Linked DNA regions of Thermovibrio ammonificans HB-1. Each later gene encodes a partner of the first gene's protein in a complex. Links are inferred from orthologs where the notes say so. Each region holds a gene or a part of one and is shown in the gene's direction. Other genes may lie near its edges. The genes, in order: secG and secY.

Region 1 (7,437 bases):
TTGTAGGCGGTGCGAGCCTTAAAGCTGAAAGCTTTTCCCAGATAGTGAAGGCACTCTAAATATAAAAACAGGGGGAAAAGGGTGAGAATTCTCGTAACCGGAGGAGCCGGCTACATAGGGAGCCACACGGTAGAGCTTCTGGGCCGCAAAGGCCACATCGTTTTGACCGTAGACAACCTCTCACGGGGCCACAGGGAAGCGGTCCTTTTCGGAGAGCTGGCAGAGGTTGACCTCTCTGAAAAGGAGAAGTTGAAAGAGCTCATAAACAGCTTCCGCCCCGACGCCGTAATCCACTTTGCCGCCTTCATAGAGGTAGGAGAGTCTGTAAAAGACCCGAAGAGCTTCTACCGGAACAATACCTGTAACGCCCTGAACCTCCTTGAAGCGGTGGTTGAGTCTGGGGTTAAAAACTTCATTTTCTCCTCAACTGCGGCCGTCTACGGCAACCCCCAAAAGGTTCCGATTCCCGAAGAGCACCCGAAAAACCCGATAAACCCCTACGGAGCTTCAAAACTCGCAGTAGAGAGGATGCTCCAAGACTTCCACACCGCTTACGGTCTAAACTACGTAGCTCTCCGGTACTTCAACGCCGCAGGTGCAGACCCGAAAGGGCGGATAGGCGAGAGCCACAACCCCGAAACCCACCTGATACCCCTGATACTGAAGGCTGCCAAGGGGGAGAGGGACTCTTTCAAGATTTTCGGCACCGACTACCCGACACCCGACGGCACCTGCATAAGGGACTTTATCCACGTGTGTGACCTTGCAGAGGCCCACCTAAAGGCCCTTGAGTACCTTGCAGAAGGGGGCGAAAGCTGTGCCCTAAACTGCGGCTACGGCACCGGCCACTCCGTTAAAGAGGTGGTTGAAACCGCCAAACGGGTAACCGGCAGGGAGTTTAAAGTTGAGGAGGCTCCCAGGCGACCGGGAGACCCGCCGATTCTGGTTGCAGACACCCGAAGGATAGAGGAGAAACTGAACTGGAAGCCGAAATTTAACGACCTTGAGTATATAATCCAAACTGCTTGGAACTGGGAACTGAACAGGAGGTTTTAAGATGTTTACAGCCCTGCTGATATTCCACGCCTTCATAGCGCTGCTGCTCATAATTGTTGTGATTATCCAGCCCGGGCAGGCCGAGGGGGGAGTTGCAATGATGGGAGGAAGCTCCACAGGCTCTGCCTTCGGCGCCGAAACGGGAGCGGTTCTCACAAAAACAACCGCCGTGCTCGGGGCAATTTTCATGCTCAACTCACTGATACTGGCGGTGGTAGGTCCCCACTTTATGAACCAGTCGTCGGTTGTTGAAAAAGTTATAAAGGAGCAACAGCACAAGGGGAAAAAGTAATGAAGAGGTTTTACGGACTCCTCACCGTCCTGCTCTCGGCCTCCCTTCTGATTGTCGGCTGCGGGAAGAAAGAAGCACCGACGACCTCCTACCGGGAAACGGCCAACCGGGTGGTTACCCACGCCTACTTCTCCCCCCGGGGCGGCTGCACAAAGGCCATAGTGGAGCAGATAAAGCGAAGCCACAAAACCATAGACATAGCCATCTACTCCTTCACAAGCAAGAAGATAGCCAAGGCCCTGATAGACGCCCACAGAAGGGGCGTAAGGGTGCGGGTGATTATCGACTACGGCAACGGTAAATCCCGCTACTGCGTAGGACCTCTCCTCGAAAAAGAGGGAATTGAGGTCCGGTACAAGAAGGGAAGCGGCGGCGGACTGATGCACAACAAGTACGCCGTATACGACGGTAAAGTGGTTTCAACCGGAAGCTTCAACTGGACGGCAAACGCCGAGAAGAGGAACGACGAGAACCTTGTAGTAATCGAAAACGACCCCTCACTGGTTAAAGCCTACGAGGCCAACTTCAGAAAGCTCTGGAGACTTGCGGGGTTAACAAATTGAGCCTTGAAAAGGCAAAGGAGCGCTTCTTTAAAGAGATAGAGCGGGCAAAGGAGCTTCACACCCGAAAAGAGACCGGCTTCGAGGTGGCCCAGCAGCTTAAAAAGGCCCTCGACCAGCTCCTAAAACCGGCATTCAAGGAGTTCTTCGGCAGGTGGGAGATACCCGCTGCACTCCTTGCCCTGGGCGGCTACGGCAGGGGCGAGCTGAACTTCCACTCCGACATAGACGTTAACCTCATATACGACGGGCACCTAACGGAGAGCCACAGGGAGGACGTTGAGGCCTTCTACTACTTCCTCCTCTCCCTAAAAAAGGACCTCGGCTTTGCTCCAAGAAGCATTAAAGAGGCCCTGGAGCTTGCCCAGAGCGACCTTTCGATATTCACAAACCTCCTCCAGAGGCGGTTCCTCGCAGGCAGCCGAGAGGTTGAAAGGAGCTTCACAAAGCAGTTCAACCGCTTCGTAAAGGAAAACCGGGAAGCCCTGGTCAACGAAATCCAAGCAGCAAGGAGCGAGCGCTACAGGCGGTTCTACGGAACGGTTTACTACCAAGAGCCCAACGTAAAGGAGAGCAAAGGGGGCCTCCGAGACCTCCACGAGGCATTCTGGGTTGCGAAGATAGTCTTCGGAATAGAGGGGTACTCGGGCTTCCTCGACAGGAAAATACTCGACAGGAAGAACTTCAGGGAAGTCATATCGGCCTACGACTTCATGCTCCAGGTGAGGAACCAGCTCCACCTGCTTTCGGGCAGGCGCAGCGACATACTCTCCTTTGAGATGCAGCCCCAGGTTGCCAAACACTTCGGCTTCCCGGAAAAGAGAAAAGGTGTAGAGCTCTTCATGAAGAGCTACTTCAACGCCGCCATAGACCTCTCGGTCATAACCAAAGAGGTGATAAAGGCGGCCAAAGAGGAGCTATCGAGGAAGAAGAAGAGCTTCTCCCTCAAAAGCCTACTCGGAACAAGGGAAGAAATCGGAGAGTTCTTCGTAGAGAACAACTCCCTGTTTGTGAAGGAGGAGTTTGAAAGCGTACTTCTAAAAGAGCCCGAGCTGGTCCTCAAAGGGTTCAAGATAGTCCAGGAAAAGGGGGTAGAGCTTTCGGCATCGGCCTTTTCCCTCTTTAAACTGGCGGCGGAGAGCAACAGGGAGAGGTTTAGGGAAGAGAGGGTACTCGGGCTCTTCAGGGAGATTCTCACCCGCAGGGAAAGGCTCTCCTACACCCTGGAGCTGATGCACGACACAAAGGTGCTGGGGGCCCTAATCCCCGACTTTGAAAGGCTCAGGGGCCACTTCCAGTACGACACGTACCACAAGTTCACAACCGACATCCACTCAATCCTGACAGTTAGGGAGCTCGAGAAGCTTGCGGAGAAGGGAACCGCGGGAACACCGGTAAAGGAGAAACAGCAGCTCTCCCAAATCCTGCAGGACCTCGACTCGCCCCACCTGCTCTTCATAGCCGCACTTTTCCACGACATAGGGAAGGGTAAACCGGGCAGGCACGAGTTTGTCGGGGCAAGCCTCACAAGGCGTTACATGGAGGAGATGGGGTTCTCGGAGCAGGAGACGGAGGAGGTCTGCTGGCTCGTGAGGAACCACCTGCTCATGTCCCACGTTGCCTTCAGGCGGGACATATCCGACCCCAAACTGGTTGAGCAGTTTAAGAACGAGTGCCAAACAGAGGAGAGGCTGAAGAAGCTCTTCCTGCTGACCTACGCCGACATAAAAGCTGTTGGGCCGGGAGCGTGGGACAACTGGAAAAGCTCCCTGTTGTGGCGGCTCTACAGGGGAGCTCTTGCCCTCTTCCAGGCCGACAAAGGGATAGAGCAGCTCATACTTCAGAAGCTCCAAAGGCGCAAGGAGAAGGTAAAGGAGCTTTTGAAGGGGAAAATCCGTCCGGAATCGGTTGAGCGGTTCTTCGAAAACGCCGACAGGGACTACCTGATAACCTACTCCTCCGAAGAGATAGCAAAGCACATGCTCCTCATGAAAGAGATAAAGCGGGAAGGGCTCGAATACAAAACCTACCACGAGAGCTTCCCCGACATCGGCTACACAAAAATAGTGATAGTCACCAAGTACCGCAGAGGGCTCTTCAACAAGGTGGCGGGCATCTTCTCCTACCTGGGAATCAACATAAAGGGGGCCAACATAAACAAGGCGATAGAGGACGACTGCGAGTGTATGGTCTACACGATTCAGGTCTCAACGGTTGCAGGCGAAGCCCTGCCGTGCGAGAAGGTGGAAGAGTTTGAGCAGGTGCTAAAGGCCTTCTACGAAGGGAAGTTCAAGGTGGAAGAGCTCGGAGAGCTCCTGAAGCCGAAAACCTTCAGAAGGAGCGTTCCGCTGCCGGAAACAAAAGTTAAGGTAGACAACGAAACGAGCGACAAGTACACCATAGTGGAGGTCTCCACCCACGACAGGCTGGGCGTTCTCTACACAATAACGAAGGTGCTCCTTGAAGAGCAGACAAGGCTCAGACGGGCGATAATAACCACCGAGGGCAACAGGGTCATAGACAGCTTCTACATAACCGACATGGACTACAAGAAAGTTACCGACCCTCAGAAGCTCCTGCGGATAAAGGAGCGGATTGTTGAGGCCCTTTCCCCGAAACCTTAACCGCACAGTCAAGCTGAGCAGACTCCCCCGGCTTCAAAACCCTCACCACCCACCTTACAAAACGGACGCTCTCCGGTGAAAGCCGAGTACAGGGCTTGTAGTCGAGGCCGTCTCGGGAGCAGTAAGGTTTGCCGGTGAAGCTCTCGGCAACGGGAACAGTCAAAGGTGGGAGCTTCAGCTCAACCACAACGTCCCTCACCGGGTAGTTAAAGGGGTTCTTAACTTCAACCCTGTAAAGGAGGGTTGAGCCTACCGGAACCTTCTCCGGCAGGGGTTTAAGCTCCCCGCCACTAACGAGGAAGGTTTTGGTATCAAGCCTCAAACCACCGGCCGCCGCCGGCAGGGCAGCAAACAGGAGCAAAAGGCTAAACAACCACAACCGCACCGCCCCTCCTTTCGTCTCCCGCACCTTTCAGCCCCCTAACAACCGCCTGAACGCCCCCGAAGAAGAGGTTCTTTGAGCGAAAGAGGGAGAGTTTATAGTGGCGTTTAACGGCCTCTACGATCTCCTCGGGGAAGCCGGGCTCCATGAAAACCTCACCCTTTTCGTAGTGGAGCCGCGGCAGGGAAACCGCCTCATCTACGGGAAGGCCGAGGGCCAGGTAGTTAACCAGAACCTCTACAATGGCGCTCCTAATCCGGTTGCTGCCGGCACTTCCCAGCAGGAGCTCCGGCCCGCCGCCAGACAGAACCGCAGTGGGAGCCATCATGGAAGGCAGCCTCACGTAGGGAGGCCAACGGAAGAAGCCCTTGGGGTTCAAATCCTCCTCGCCGAGCATGTTGTTCAGCATAACCCCTATGCCGTCAACAACCACCCCGGAGCCCTCGCCGTTGGTTGTTGTAACGGAGGCACCGTTACCCTCGGCATCGAGAACGCTTATGTGGGTTGTGTTACCCCAGAGGTTCAATCTCCTCTTAAAGAGCCGGCCGTAACTCTCCACAAGGTCTTCTGCAAAGGGAAATCCGTTAAGCTCGTGGAGGTTTTCGTCCACCTGCTCTTTTCGGAACTTCTCCGTGGTGGCCATGGCCTCAATAAGGGCACCTGCGTAAAGGGGAGTTCCCCAGCCGTCAAACTCAACAGAGTTTAAAAGGCCAAGGGTGAAAGCTATCAGAACCCCTCCGGAGGAGGGAGGAGGGTTGGTAAGGAGCTCCCTTCCCCCGAACTTGAAAGAGAGGGGCTTACGCTCTACAACTTTGTACCGGGCCAGGTCCTCCTTGCGGATGTGGCCGCCGCGGCTAACGGAGAGGGCCTCTATACGGTCGGCAACGTCCCCTTCGTAGAATAGCCACTGGCCCTCATCGGCAAGGGCTTCAAGGAAACCGGCGTAGTCGGGGTTTCTAAAAGTTGTCTTGGAGTCTATGAGCTTCCCGCCTGGAGCGTAGAGCCTACGGGCCTCGGGGGTGGCCATGAAAATCGGCTCAAGGAGCTTCACAAAGGAGGCCTGAAGCTCAGAAAGCCTTACACCCTTTTTAGCATACTCAATAGCGGGCTGCAGAACCTCCCTTAACGGCAACCTACCCAGCTCGCTGTGAACTCTTAAAAGCCCCGCAACAAAGCCGGGAACGGCAACCGAGGCCATACCTATGTGGAACTCCTGAACGGCGTCGCCGAAGTCAACCAGAACCGGGTAAAAGTCGGGGCTTTCCGACCTTACCGGGGGAACGTCAACGAAAAAGTCGTAAAGCACAGGCGCTCCGGAAGCGGGAACGGCAAGGAGGAAACCTCCGCCCCCTGCAGAGGTCAGAGCCGGCTCGGCCATGGGAGCGGCAAAACAGGCGGCAACTGCAGCGTCGAAAGCGTTCCCTCCGGCCCTTAAAACCTCCGCTCCGGCCTCTGCCGTGAGCCTGTCGCCGGCAGCAACAACGCCTCTCACCTAAACCTCCACCACGGTGTAGTTGAAAACGGGCCCGAAGTCCCTGCCGTTGAAGCTCCTGAGCTGAAGCTCGGCTCCGGTAGGGCGGGAAACAAGGTCAACGAGAACCTTAGCACCCTCCCTCAGGGAGTTAAATCGCTTTCCGTAAAGGGTAACAAGCCTTAAAAGCTCCCTTCCGACGGTTGTCACCCCGTCCTTCGAGATAAACCTGCCCGTAAGGCCGTGCCTTGCCGCGTTCCACCTGTTCTGAAGGTGAACCTGGTGAAACTCCCTTTCAACCCCTTCCTCCATAAAGAGGGAGGCCACCATAACGGCCAGAGAAACTATACCCCTTATCCGGGAAAAATCGGAAACCGAGTCGCACACCCTCAGCTCAACGGTCCCCAAGTCGGGCCTGGGGCGAACGTCCCACCAGATATCCTTAAGGGAGTCAACCGTTTTGCTCTCTTTTAGAACCGAAAAGAGCTCAACAAACTCGCCGTAAGAGTCAAACTGCTGGGGCACACCGGCCCTGGGTAGCTGCTCAAAGAGCTTGCTCCTGTAGGAGTAAATCCCGGTGTTCCTTCCCCTGAAAAAGGGGGATGAGGCCGAAAGGGCAAGGAAAAGGGGCGAGAACTTCACAAAGGCGTTGTAGGCGTTTAGGGCCGTCTGCTCATCGGGGAACCCAACGTGAACGTGAAGGCCGTATATGAGGAAGTTCCTTAGAACCTCCTGAAACTCCTCAAGGAGCTTCAAGTAGCGCTCAGAAGGCGTCACGTTAACCTCTTCGGGCCTTGCAAAGGGGTGGGTGCCCGAAGCGGCAACTACAAAGCCGAGCTCCTTTCCCAAGTGGGCAACGGCCAAAACCTCCTTTGTGAGCTCGGAAACGGCCTCATCCGGGGAGCTGTGAACCCCCGTAACGAACTCCGCCATGGAGTCGAGGAACTCCCTTTGAAGGCGGGGAGAGGTATAGCGGGAGAAGAGTTCCCCGGCAATACCCTTCAGGGCAAAAGTCTCCGGGTCGAGGAGCTGAACCTCAAGCTCTATGCCCA
Region 2 (7,675 bases), 350 kb from region 1 along the record:
AACGCTCAGCTCGTTGCTGAGAACGTTGCTCAGCAGCTAGAGCGCCGTGTGGCGTTCAGGCGGGCTATGAAGAGGGTTATTGCAGATGCCATGAAGGCCGGCGCCAAGGGAATCAAGGTGATGTGTGCCGGAAGGCTCGGCGGTGCCGACATGGCCCGTAAGGAGTGGTACAGGGAGGGAAGGGTGCCCTTGCAGACGATTCGTGCCGACATAGATTACGGCACTGCAATTGCCAAGACCAAGTACGGTGTTATCGGCGTAAAGGTTTGGATTTACAAGGGCGACGTTTACAAGGACGAAACCGAAGAGCTTCTCAAAAAGATTGAGAAAGAAGTAAAACAAGAGATGGCGAGAGGTGAGTAGTCATGTTAATGCCGAGGAGAACCAAGTACAGGAAGCAGCAGAGGGGTAGGCTTAAAGGAAAGTCCTACCGCGGAAACAGGCTCGCCTTTGGAGACTACGGAATTCAGGCCCTTGAGCCTCACTACGTTACAACAAACCAGATTGAGGCTGCAAGGGTTGCCATAACCAGGACCATGAAAAGGGGCGGTAAGGTTTGGATTCGTATCTTCCCCGACAAACCTTACACCAAGAAGCCCCTTGAGACCCGTATGGGTAAGGGTAAGGGTAACGTAGAGACCTGGGTTGCCAAAGTCCTTCCCGGCAGGATAATGTTTGAAGTTGCCGGCGTTCCCGAAGATGTGGCCATGGAAGCTCTCAGGCTTGCAATACACAAGCTTCCCATGAAGTGTCGTATCGTTAAGAGGGAAGAAACCCAAGCGGAAGGGGAGTAAGTAATGAAGAAGTACACAGAGGAGCTCAGACAGAAGTCCACCGAGGAGCTTAAGAAGATGGTAGCCGAGCTTAAGGAGAAGCTCCTTAAGCTCAGGTTTAAGAACGCCTTCGGTCAACTCGATAACCCTATGGAGATTCGTAAGACCAGGCGTCAGATAGCCCGCATTCTCACAATCCTCAGAGAGCGTGGCGTTAAGGCTTAACGGAGGAGACTATGGCAGAGACCAGAGTTAACAGGCGTAAGGTAAGGATAGGAGTTGTCGTTAGCGACAAAATGGACAAAACCGTTGTTGTCCGTGTAACCAGGGAGTTTCGTCACCCCCTCTACGGTAAGAGGGTTAAGAAGTCTAAAAAGTACATGGCACACGATGAGCTCAACCAGTGCCAGGTTGGAGACGTTGTAAAGATTATGGAGACCCGTCCCCTCTCCCGTCACAAGAGGTGGAGGGTCGTTGAGATTATCGAGAAGGCCAAGAAACTCGGTGAAACCACAGAGGAACAGGAGTAAATCCTTACTAAAGGAGTGAGGCGATGATTCAGGTTCAGACATACCTTAACGTGGCAGACAACACTGGAGCCAAAAAGGTCCAGTGTATCCGCGTTCTCGGCGGTTCAAACCGCAGGTACGCCTCCCTCGGTGACCAGATAGTTGTTACCGTTAAGGAGGCTGCTCCCAACGCTACCGCCAAAAAGGGAGAGGTTTACAGGGCGGTAGTTGTCAGGACTAAGAAAGAAGTGAGGCGTCCCGACGGAACTTACATCAAGTTCGACGACAACGCCTGCGTTCTCCTCAACAAGCAGGGAGAGCCGTTGGGAACTCGTATTCTCGGTCCGGTTGCAAGGGAGGCAAGGCAGAAAGGCTTCACCAAGATAACCACTCTTGCTCCTGAAGTTATTTAAGGAGGGCTGCTAATGGCTGCTAAGAAGAAGTTCAAGATAAAGGCCGGCGACAAGGTTATTGTTATCGCCGGTAAAGATAAGGGTAAAGTAGGTAAGGTTTTGAAGGTTCTCCCTGAGAAGGAGAGGGTGATAGTTGAAGGTGTAAGAATCGTTAAGAAGCACGTTAGGCCCTCTCAAACCAACCCCGAGGGCGGCATCATAGAGAAAGAGGCCCCCATACACATCAGCAACGTTATGCTTGTTGACCCCAAGACTGGCGAGCCCACAAGGGTTGGCATAAAGTTTGTAGACGGCAAAAAGGTTCGTTACGCTAAGAAGTCTGGAGAGATTATTGACGAGATTAGCAAACCACAGAAGGCGGGTCGGTAATCCGCGTAGGGAGGTAGTATGGCAGAGGAGAAGTACGTTCCGAGACTGAAGAAGAAGTACAAAGAGGAAGTTATACCTGCACTTATGAAGAAGTTCGGCTACAAAAACGTTATGCAGGTGCCGAGAATAGAGAAGATTGTTGTTAACATGGGTGTGGGTGAGGCCGTTCAGAACATAAAGGAGCTTGAGAACGCCATGAACGACCTTGCCCTCATTACCGGTCAGAAGCCTTCCGTTAGGAGGGCAAAGCGTTCCGAGGCCGGCTTTAAGCTCCGTAAGGGAATGCCCATCGGAGCCAAAGTGACCCTCAGAAGGGACCGTATGTGGGATTTCCTTGACAGGCTCATCTCCATGGCCCTTCCGAGGGTTAGGGACTTTAAAGGGCTCTCTCCGAAGTCCTTTGACGGCCGCGGAAACTACAACTTCGGTCTTGAGGAGCAGACCGTTTTCCCCGAGATTGACTACGACAAAGTTGACAAAATCCGTGGTATGAACATCACTATAGTTACAACTGCCGAAACCGACGAGGAGGCAAAAGCCCTCCTGGAGGCTCTCGGATTTCCGTTTAGGAAGTAACCCGAATAGGAGGCATTTATGGCAAGGAAAGCTTTAATCGTAAAGGCTCAAAAGGAGCCGAAGTTCAAAGTAAGGAAGTACAACCGCTGTCCCCTCTGCGGTCGTCCGAGGGGTTACATAAGGGAATTTGGAATGTGCAGGCTTTGCTTTAGAACCCTTGCACTCCAAGGAAAAATTCCGGGCCTGAAGAAGGCCAGCTGGTAAAAATTGGTTAGAGGGGTAGAGAAGCCATGATGATGGATACTGTTGCCGATTTCCTCGCGAGGATTAGGAACGCGAACCTTGTTTACCACGAGACTGTAGAAGCTCCTTATTCTAAGGTTAACGAGGCCATAGCGAAAATCCTGAAAGAGGAAGGTTTTATAAAGGACTACGAGGTTATAGAGGTGCCCTTCAAGAGGGCCAAGAACCCTGAGAACAAGAAGAAGGTTATCAGGGTTCATATGAAGTACGGCCCCAATAAGGAGAGGGTCATCAACGAGATTAAGAGGGTATCTAAGCCCGGTAGGCGTATTTACGTAGGTAAGGACGAGATACCCCTTGTAAAGGCAGGTCTCGGTGTTGCCATTCTCTCCACCAACAAGGGGATTATCCCCGGATACAAGGCCAGGAAGCTCGGCGTAGGTGGAGAGGTTCTCTGCTACGTCTGGTAAAAACAACTAAGCGAGGAGTGAGAAGATGTCCAGGATAGGTAGGCTTCCCGTTGAGATACCGCAAGGAGTAACGGTAGAGGTTAAGCCCGGGAACCACGTTGTTGTTAAGGGCCCTAAGGGGCAACTCGAGTTTACCTTCAACCCGAAGTTAACAATTAAGGTTGAAGACAACAAGGTTATCGTTGAGAGGCCCAACGACGAGAAGCAGATGAAGGCCCTTCACGGAACCACCAGGGCCATAATAAACAACATGGTTATCGGAGTTTCAAAAGGGTTTGAGAAGGTTCTTGAGGTTAAAGGTCTGGGTTACAGGGCCTTCGTTAAGGGTGATACTCTGGAGCTTCACCTTGGATTTTCCCACCCGGTTCTCTACAAGATTCCGGAGGGTATTCAGATTGAGGTCGACAGGGACAACAACATCTACGTTCGCGGTATAGATAAGCAGAAGGTAGGCCAGGTTGCGGCCGAAATCCGCTCCTTCAGGCCGCCTGAGCCTTACAAGGGTAAAGGTATCAGGTACAGGGGTGAGAGGATTATCCTCAAGGCCGGTAAGTCTGCTAAGAAGTAACCTTAAAGGGGTGAGAAGATGGCTAAGTTAACAAGGCGTGAGAGAATTGCGAAGAAGCACAGAAGGGTTAGGAAAAAGGTATTCGGAACGCCCGAAAGGCCGAGGCTGGCGGTTTACAAGAGCTTGAAGCACATCTATGCACAGATTATTGACGATACAAAGGGTGTTACACTTGTTTCCGCCTCTACTCTCGACAAGGAAATCAGGCCGAGGATGCCCGAGCTTACCAAAACCGAAGAGGCCTTTGAGGTCGGTAAGCTTATCGCGAAGCGTGCCCTTGAAAAGGGCATAAAGAAGGTAGTTTTTGACAGGGGCGGTTTCATCTACCACGGCCGTATTAAGGCCCTTGCCGAAGGTGCAAGGGAAGGCGGACTTGAATTCTAAGGAGGTATCATGGCGAAGAGGGTAAAACCTGACGGTTTAGAGCTTAAAGAGAGACTTGTTCACATTAACAGGAACGCTAAGGTTGTAACCGGCGGAAGGAAGTTCAGCTTTACCGCCTTCGTTGTTGTAGGCGACGGTAAAGGCGTTGTCGGTTTTGGAAGGGGTAAAGCTGCAGAGGTTCCAGACGCTATAAGGAAGGCCACTGAAGATGCCAAGAAGAACCTTATAAAGGTTCCCGTTGTAGACGGAACCATTCCCTTCGAGGTTGAGGCCAAGTTCGGCGGCTCCAAGGTTATTATGAGGCCGGCCGCTCCCGGTACCGGAGTTATTGCGTCTGCTCCGGTTCGTGCCGTTCTTGAGTCTGCCGGCGTAACCGACATTCTCACAAAGGTTATAGGCTCTACAAACCCCCACACGGTTGTTAGGGCTGTTCTCAAAGGCCTTGAGCAACTTAAGACTCCCGAGGAGTTTGCCAAGCTCCGCGGAGTTCCCGTTGAGGAGCTTCGCAGGCGCTGGAAGCTTCCGGGCCGCAAAGTAACAAAAGAAGGTGAGATTATCAGGAGGTAACAATGGCTAAGGTTAAGATAACGCTCGTTCGCGGCCTTGCCGGTAAGAGCAAGAGGAAGAAGGCAACTCTCGAAGCTCTCGGCCTCAGGAAGAGAGGAGCTTCCACCGTTAAGGAGCTGAATCCCGCAATTGAGGGAATGATTGAGAAAGTTAAAGAACTCGTAAAAGTAGAACCTGTGGAGGAGTAAAATGGGACTTGGACTGAATAACCTTAAGCCCAACCCTGGAGCTGTCCGTGAGAAGAAGCGTGTAGGTAGGGGTCACGGCTCTGGCCACGGTAAAACCTCCGGAAGGGGACAGAAGGGTCAGAAGGCCCGCTCCGGATGGAAGGGCGGAACCAGGCCCGGATTTGAAGGTGGCCAGACTCCCCTTTACATGCGCTTTCCCAAGCGCGGCTTTTCCAACGCTCCCTTTAAGAAGGAGTACGCCGTTGTTAACGTAAGGGACCTCCAGGAGCGCTTCGAAGAGGGAACCGAAGTTACCCCTGAACTTTTAAAGCAGGTTGGCCTTGTAAAAAGGAACCTTCCCGTTAAGGTTCTCGGGGACGGAGAGCTCACCAAGAAGCTGGTAGTTAAGGCCCACAAGTTCTCCGAATCTGCTAAGCGTAAAATTGAGGAGGCGGGAGGCTCCTGGGAAGAGATAGCCTAAGGAGAAGGTAAATGAACCTTTCCAAAATATTTGCCAACGTTACGGCGGTTCCTGAGCTCAGGAGGAGATTCCTCTTTACCTTAGCGCTCCTGGCCGTTTTCCGGCTGGGAGCCCATATTCCCGTCCCCGGTATAAACGTTGAAGCCCTTGTAGACTTCTTCCAAAGGGCCCAGGGGACCGTTTTCGGCATGATGGACATCTTCTCCGGAGGGGCCCTGAGGAAACTCACCATCTTTGCCCTCGGCGTTATGCCCTACATCAGCTCCTCCATCATCATGCAGCTTCTCACTGTAGCCATTCCCTCTATAGAGAAACTTGCGAAAGAGGAAGGGGAGTACGGCAGGAGGAAAATCAACCAGTACACCCGCTACGGTGCGGTTCTCCTTGCCTTCATTCAGGCCCTCGGAATAGCGATAGGCCTTGAGAGCATGACGAGCCCTACGGGCGTTCCCATAGTTCCCAACCCCGGCTTTACCTTCCTCTTCGTAACCGTTACCACCCTTACTGCCGGCTCAACTTTCCTGATGTGGCTCGGCGAGAAGATAACCGAAAAAGGTATCGGTAACGGAATGTCTCTTTTGATTTTCGCCGGTATCGTTGCGAGCATCCCCTCTGCCGTTATAAGGGTGCTCACAATGGTGAAGAGCGGGGACATGTCCCTCTTTAAACTCCTGACGGTTGTGGCAATCATAGTCTTGATGATTGCCGCCATAGTTTACATTCAAGAGGCCGAAAGGAGAGTCCCCCTCCAGTATGCCCGGAGAACAGTCGGCCGTCAGGCCGTAGGGCGCTACACCAGCTATCTTCCCATTAAACTCAACCCGGCCGGCGTTATTCCCATAATCTTTGCAGCCTCTATCCTGATGTTCCCGGCAACCGTTGTTCGCTTCATTCACAACCCGATTGCCCAGTCAATCTATGAGGCCCTTCAGCCGGGAACTACGCTCTACCTGGTTGTTTACGGCGCTTTAATCTTCTTCTTCACCTATTTCTACACCGCAATAGTCTTCAACCCTGAAGAGATAGCCGAAAACCTCAACAAAGCCGGAGGCTTCATCCCCGGCGTTAGGGCGGGAACCGACACCGCCAAGTACCTCGACAGAATCGTATCGAGACTCACCTTTGCAGGGGCGGTCTTCCTGACGCTTGTGGCCTTAATTCCGATGATTATCGTTCAGAAGATGAACCTGCCCTTTTACTTCGGCGGTACGGCCATCCTGATTGTTGTAGGTGTGGCCCTCGATACCCTCAAGAGGATGGAAGCTTTCGCCCTTATGCTCTCTTACGAAGGCTTCCTCGGAAGAAGACGGAGAAAGATGCGCTTGGGAGCAGGAGGTTCCAGATGATAAAAGTAGTCTTCTTAGGCCCTCCCGGAGCCGGAAAGGGAACTCAGGCCCAGAGGATTGCGGCCAAGTACGGCGTTCCCCACATATCTACCGGCGACATCCTGCGTGCCGCCGTTAAAGAGGGGACTGAGCTCGGAAAGCTTGCGAAAACTTACATGGACAGGGGAGAGCTCGTTCCCGACGACGTAATAATAGGTATCATCAGGGAGAGGCTATCCGAGCCCGACGTTAAAGAGAAGGGCTTTATCCTCGACGGTTTCCCCCGGACAATCGCCCAAGCCAAAGCCCTCGACCAGATGCTCGAAGAGCTCAACATGCCCCTCGACAGGGTAATCTACCTCAACGTAGACGATGAAGAGATTGTTAAACGCCTCCTTGCGAGGGGAAGGGAAGACGATACCGAAGAGGTTATAAGGAAGAGGCTAAAAGTTTACAGGGAGCAGACCGCTCCTCTTATAGACTACTACTCCGAAAAGTGCCTCCTTGTTGAGATTTACGGAGTGGGAGACATAGACGAGATAACTGCCAAAATTGAAGAAGCTCTCGGGTTGAAGGGTTAAAGTTGAAGCGGACAAAGCACGGAATAATCCTTAAAACCCCCGAAGAGATAGCCAAGCTCCGAACGGCTGCTGCTACCACTATGGAGATTCTCCTTAAAATTGCGGAGAACGTGGCTCCGGGTATAACCGCCCTCGACATAGACAAGCTTGCAAGAAGCTACTGTAAGGAGTACGGCGTTAGGCCGGCCTTTCTCGGCTACGGGGGCTTCCCCGGAGCCATATGCGTCTCCGTGAACGAGGAGGTTGTCCACGGTCTCCCGACTAAAAACAAAGTCTTTAAGGAGGGGGACATAGTCTCCCTCGACTTCG

What was found.
Region 2: the proteins of secG (region 1) and secY are in contact, whole or in part, in a crystal structure (PDB 5AWW), measured with the Thermus thermophilus proteins. The link is inferred for Thermovibrio ammonificans HB-1 from one-to-one orthologs. Residues at the interface, in WP_223903268.1 of Thermus thermophilus: Tyr5, Ile9, Tyr12, Leu13, Ala16, Leu19, Val20, Val23, Leu24, Gln26, Glu27, Pro28, Gln30, Gly31, Ala32, Asp34, Leu35, Met36, Gly37, Gly38, Ser39, Ala40, Asp41, Leu42, Phe43, Ala45, Arg46, Val48, Tyr53, Thr56; in WP_096411648.1 of Thermus thermophilus: Leu14, Gln16, Arg17, Phe20, Ile34, Pro35, Pro37, Ile72, Arg108, Arg109, Asn112, Gln113, Arg116, Ile117, Ile120, Pro145, Gly146, Trp147, Phe152, Phe155, Val156, Val159, Thr160, Val162, Ala163, Gly164, Ala166, Leu167, Trp170, Glu173.

Annotation. Positions count from the first base shown.
Region 1 is NC_014926.1:598,204-605,640, reverse strand. Bases 1-2,702 are described here. They hold secG (preprotein translocase subunit SecG), read left to right. Parts: upstream 1-1,057; coding sequence 1,058-1,348; downstream 1,349-2,702. Other genes in these bases: glnD ([protein-PII] uridylyltransferase), read left to right, coding at 1,908-2,702; THEAM_RS03310 (phospholipase D family nuclease), read left to right, coding at 1,348-1,911; galE (UDP-glucose 4-epimerase GalE), read left to right, coding at 82-1,056; tpiA (triose-phosphate isomerase), read left to right, coding at 1-59. Outside these bases: more of glnD, read left to right, coding at 2,703-4,532; THEAM_RS03300 (hypothetical protein), read right to left, coding at 4,465-4,917; THEAM_RS03295 (gamma-glutamyltransferase family protein), read right to left, coding at 4,898-6,406; THEAM_RS03290 (carboxylate-amine ligase), read right to left, coding at 6,407-7,437. UniProt on the Bacillus subtilis protein: Involved in protein export. Participates in an early event of protein translocation.
Region 2 is NC_014926.1:246,794-254,468, forward strand. Bases 4,699-7,638 are described here. They hold secY (preprotein translocase subunit SecY), read left to right. Parts: upstream 4,699-5,471; coding sequence 5,472-6,806; downstream 6,807-7,638. Other genes in these bases: rpsE (30S ribosomal protein S5), read left to right, coding at 4,699-4,812; rpmD (50S ribosomal protein L30), read left to right, coding at 4,815-5,000; rplO (50S ribosomal protein L15), read left to right, coding at 5,002-5,460; THEAM_RS01420 (adenylate kinase), read left to right, coding at 6,803-7,366; map (type I methionyl aminopeptidase), read left to right, coding at 7,369-7,638. Outside these bases: rpsC (30S ribosomal protein S3), read left to right, coding at 1-363; rplP (50S ribosomal protein L16), read left to right, coding at 366-794; rpmC (50S ribosomal protein L29), read left to right, coding at 798-998; rpsQ (30S ribosomal protein S17), read left to right, coding at 1,010-1,303; rplN (50S ribosomal protein L14), read left to right, coding at 1,327-1,695; rplX (50S ribosomal protein L24), read left to right, coding at 1,708-2,064; rplE (50S ribosomal protein L5), read left to right, coding at 2,083-2,640; THEAM_RS01380 (type Z 30S ribosomal protein S14), read left to right, coding at 2,659-2,844; rpsH (30S ribosomal protein S8), read left to right, coding at 2,871-3,293; rplF (50S ribosomal protein L6), read left to right, coding at 3,319-3,861; rplR (50S ribosomal protein L18), read left to right, coding at 3,880-4,245; more of rpsE, read left to right, coding at 4,255-4,698; more of map, read left to right, coding at 7,639-7,675. UniProt on the Bacillus subtilis protein: The central subunit of the protein translocation channel SecYEG. Consists of two halves formed by TMs 1-5 and 6-10.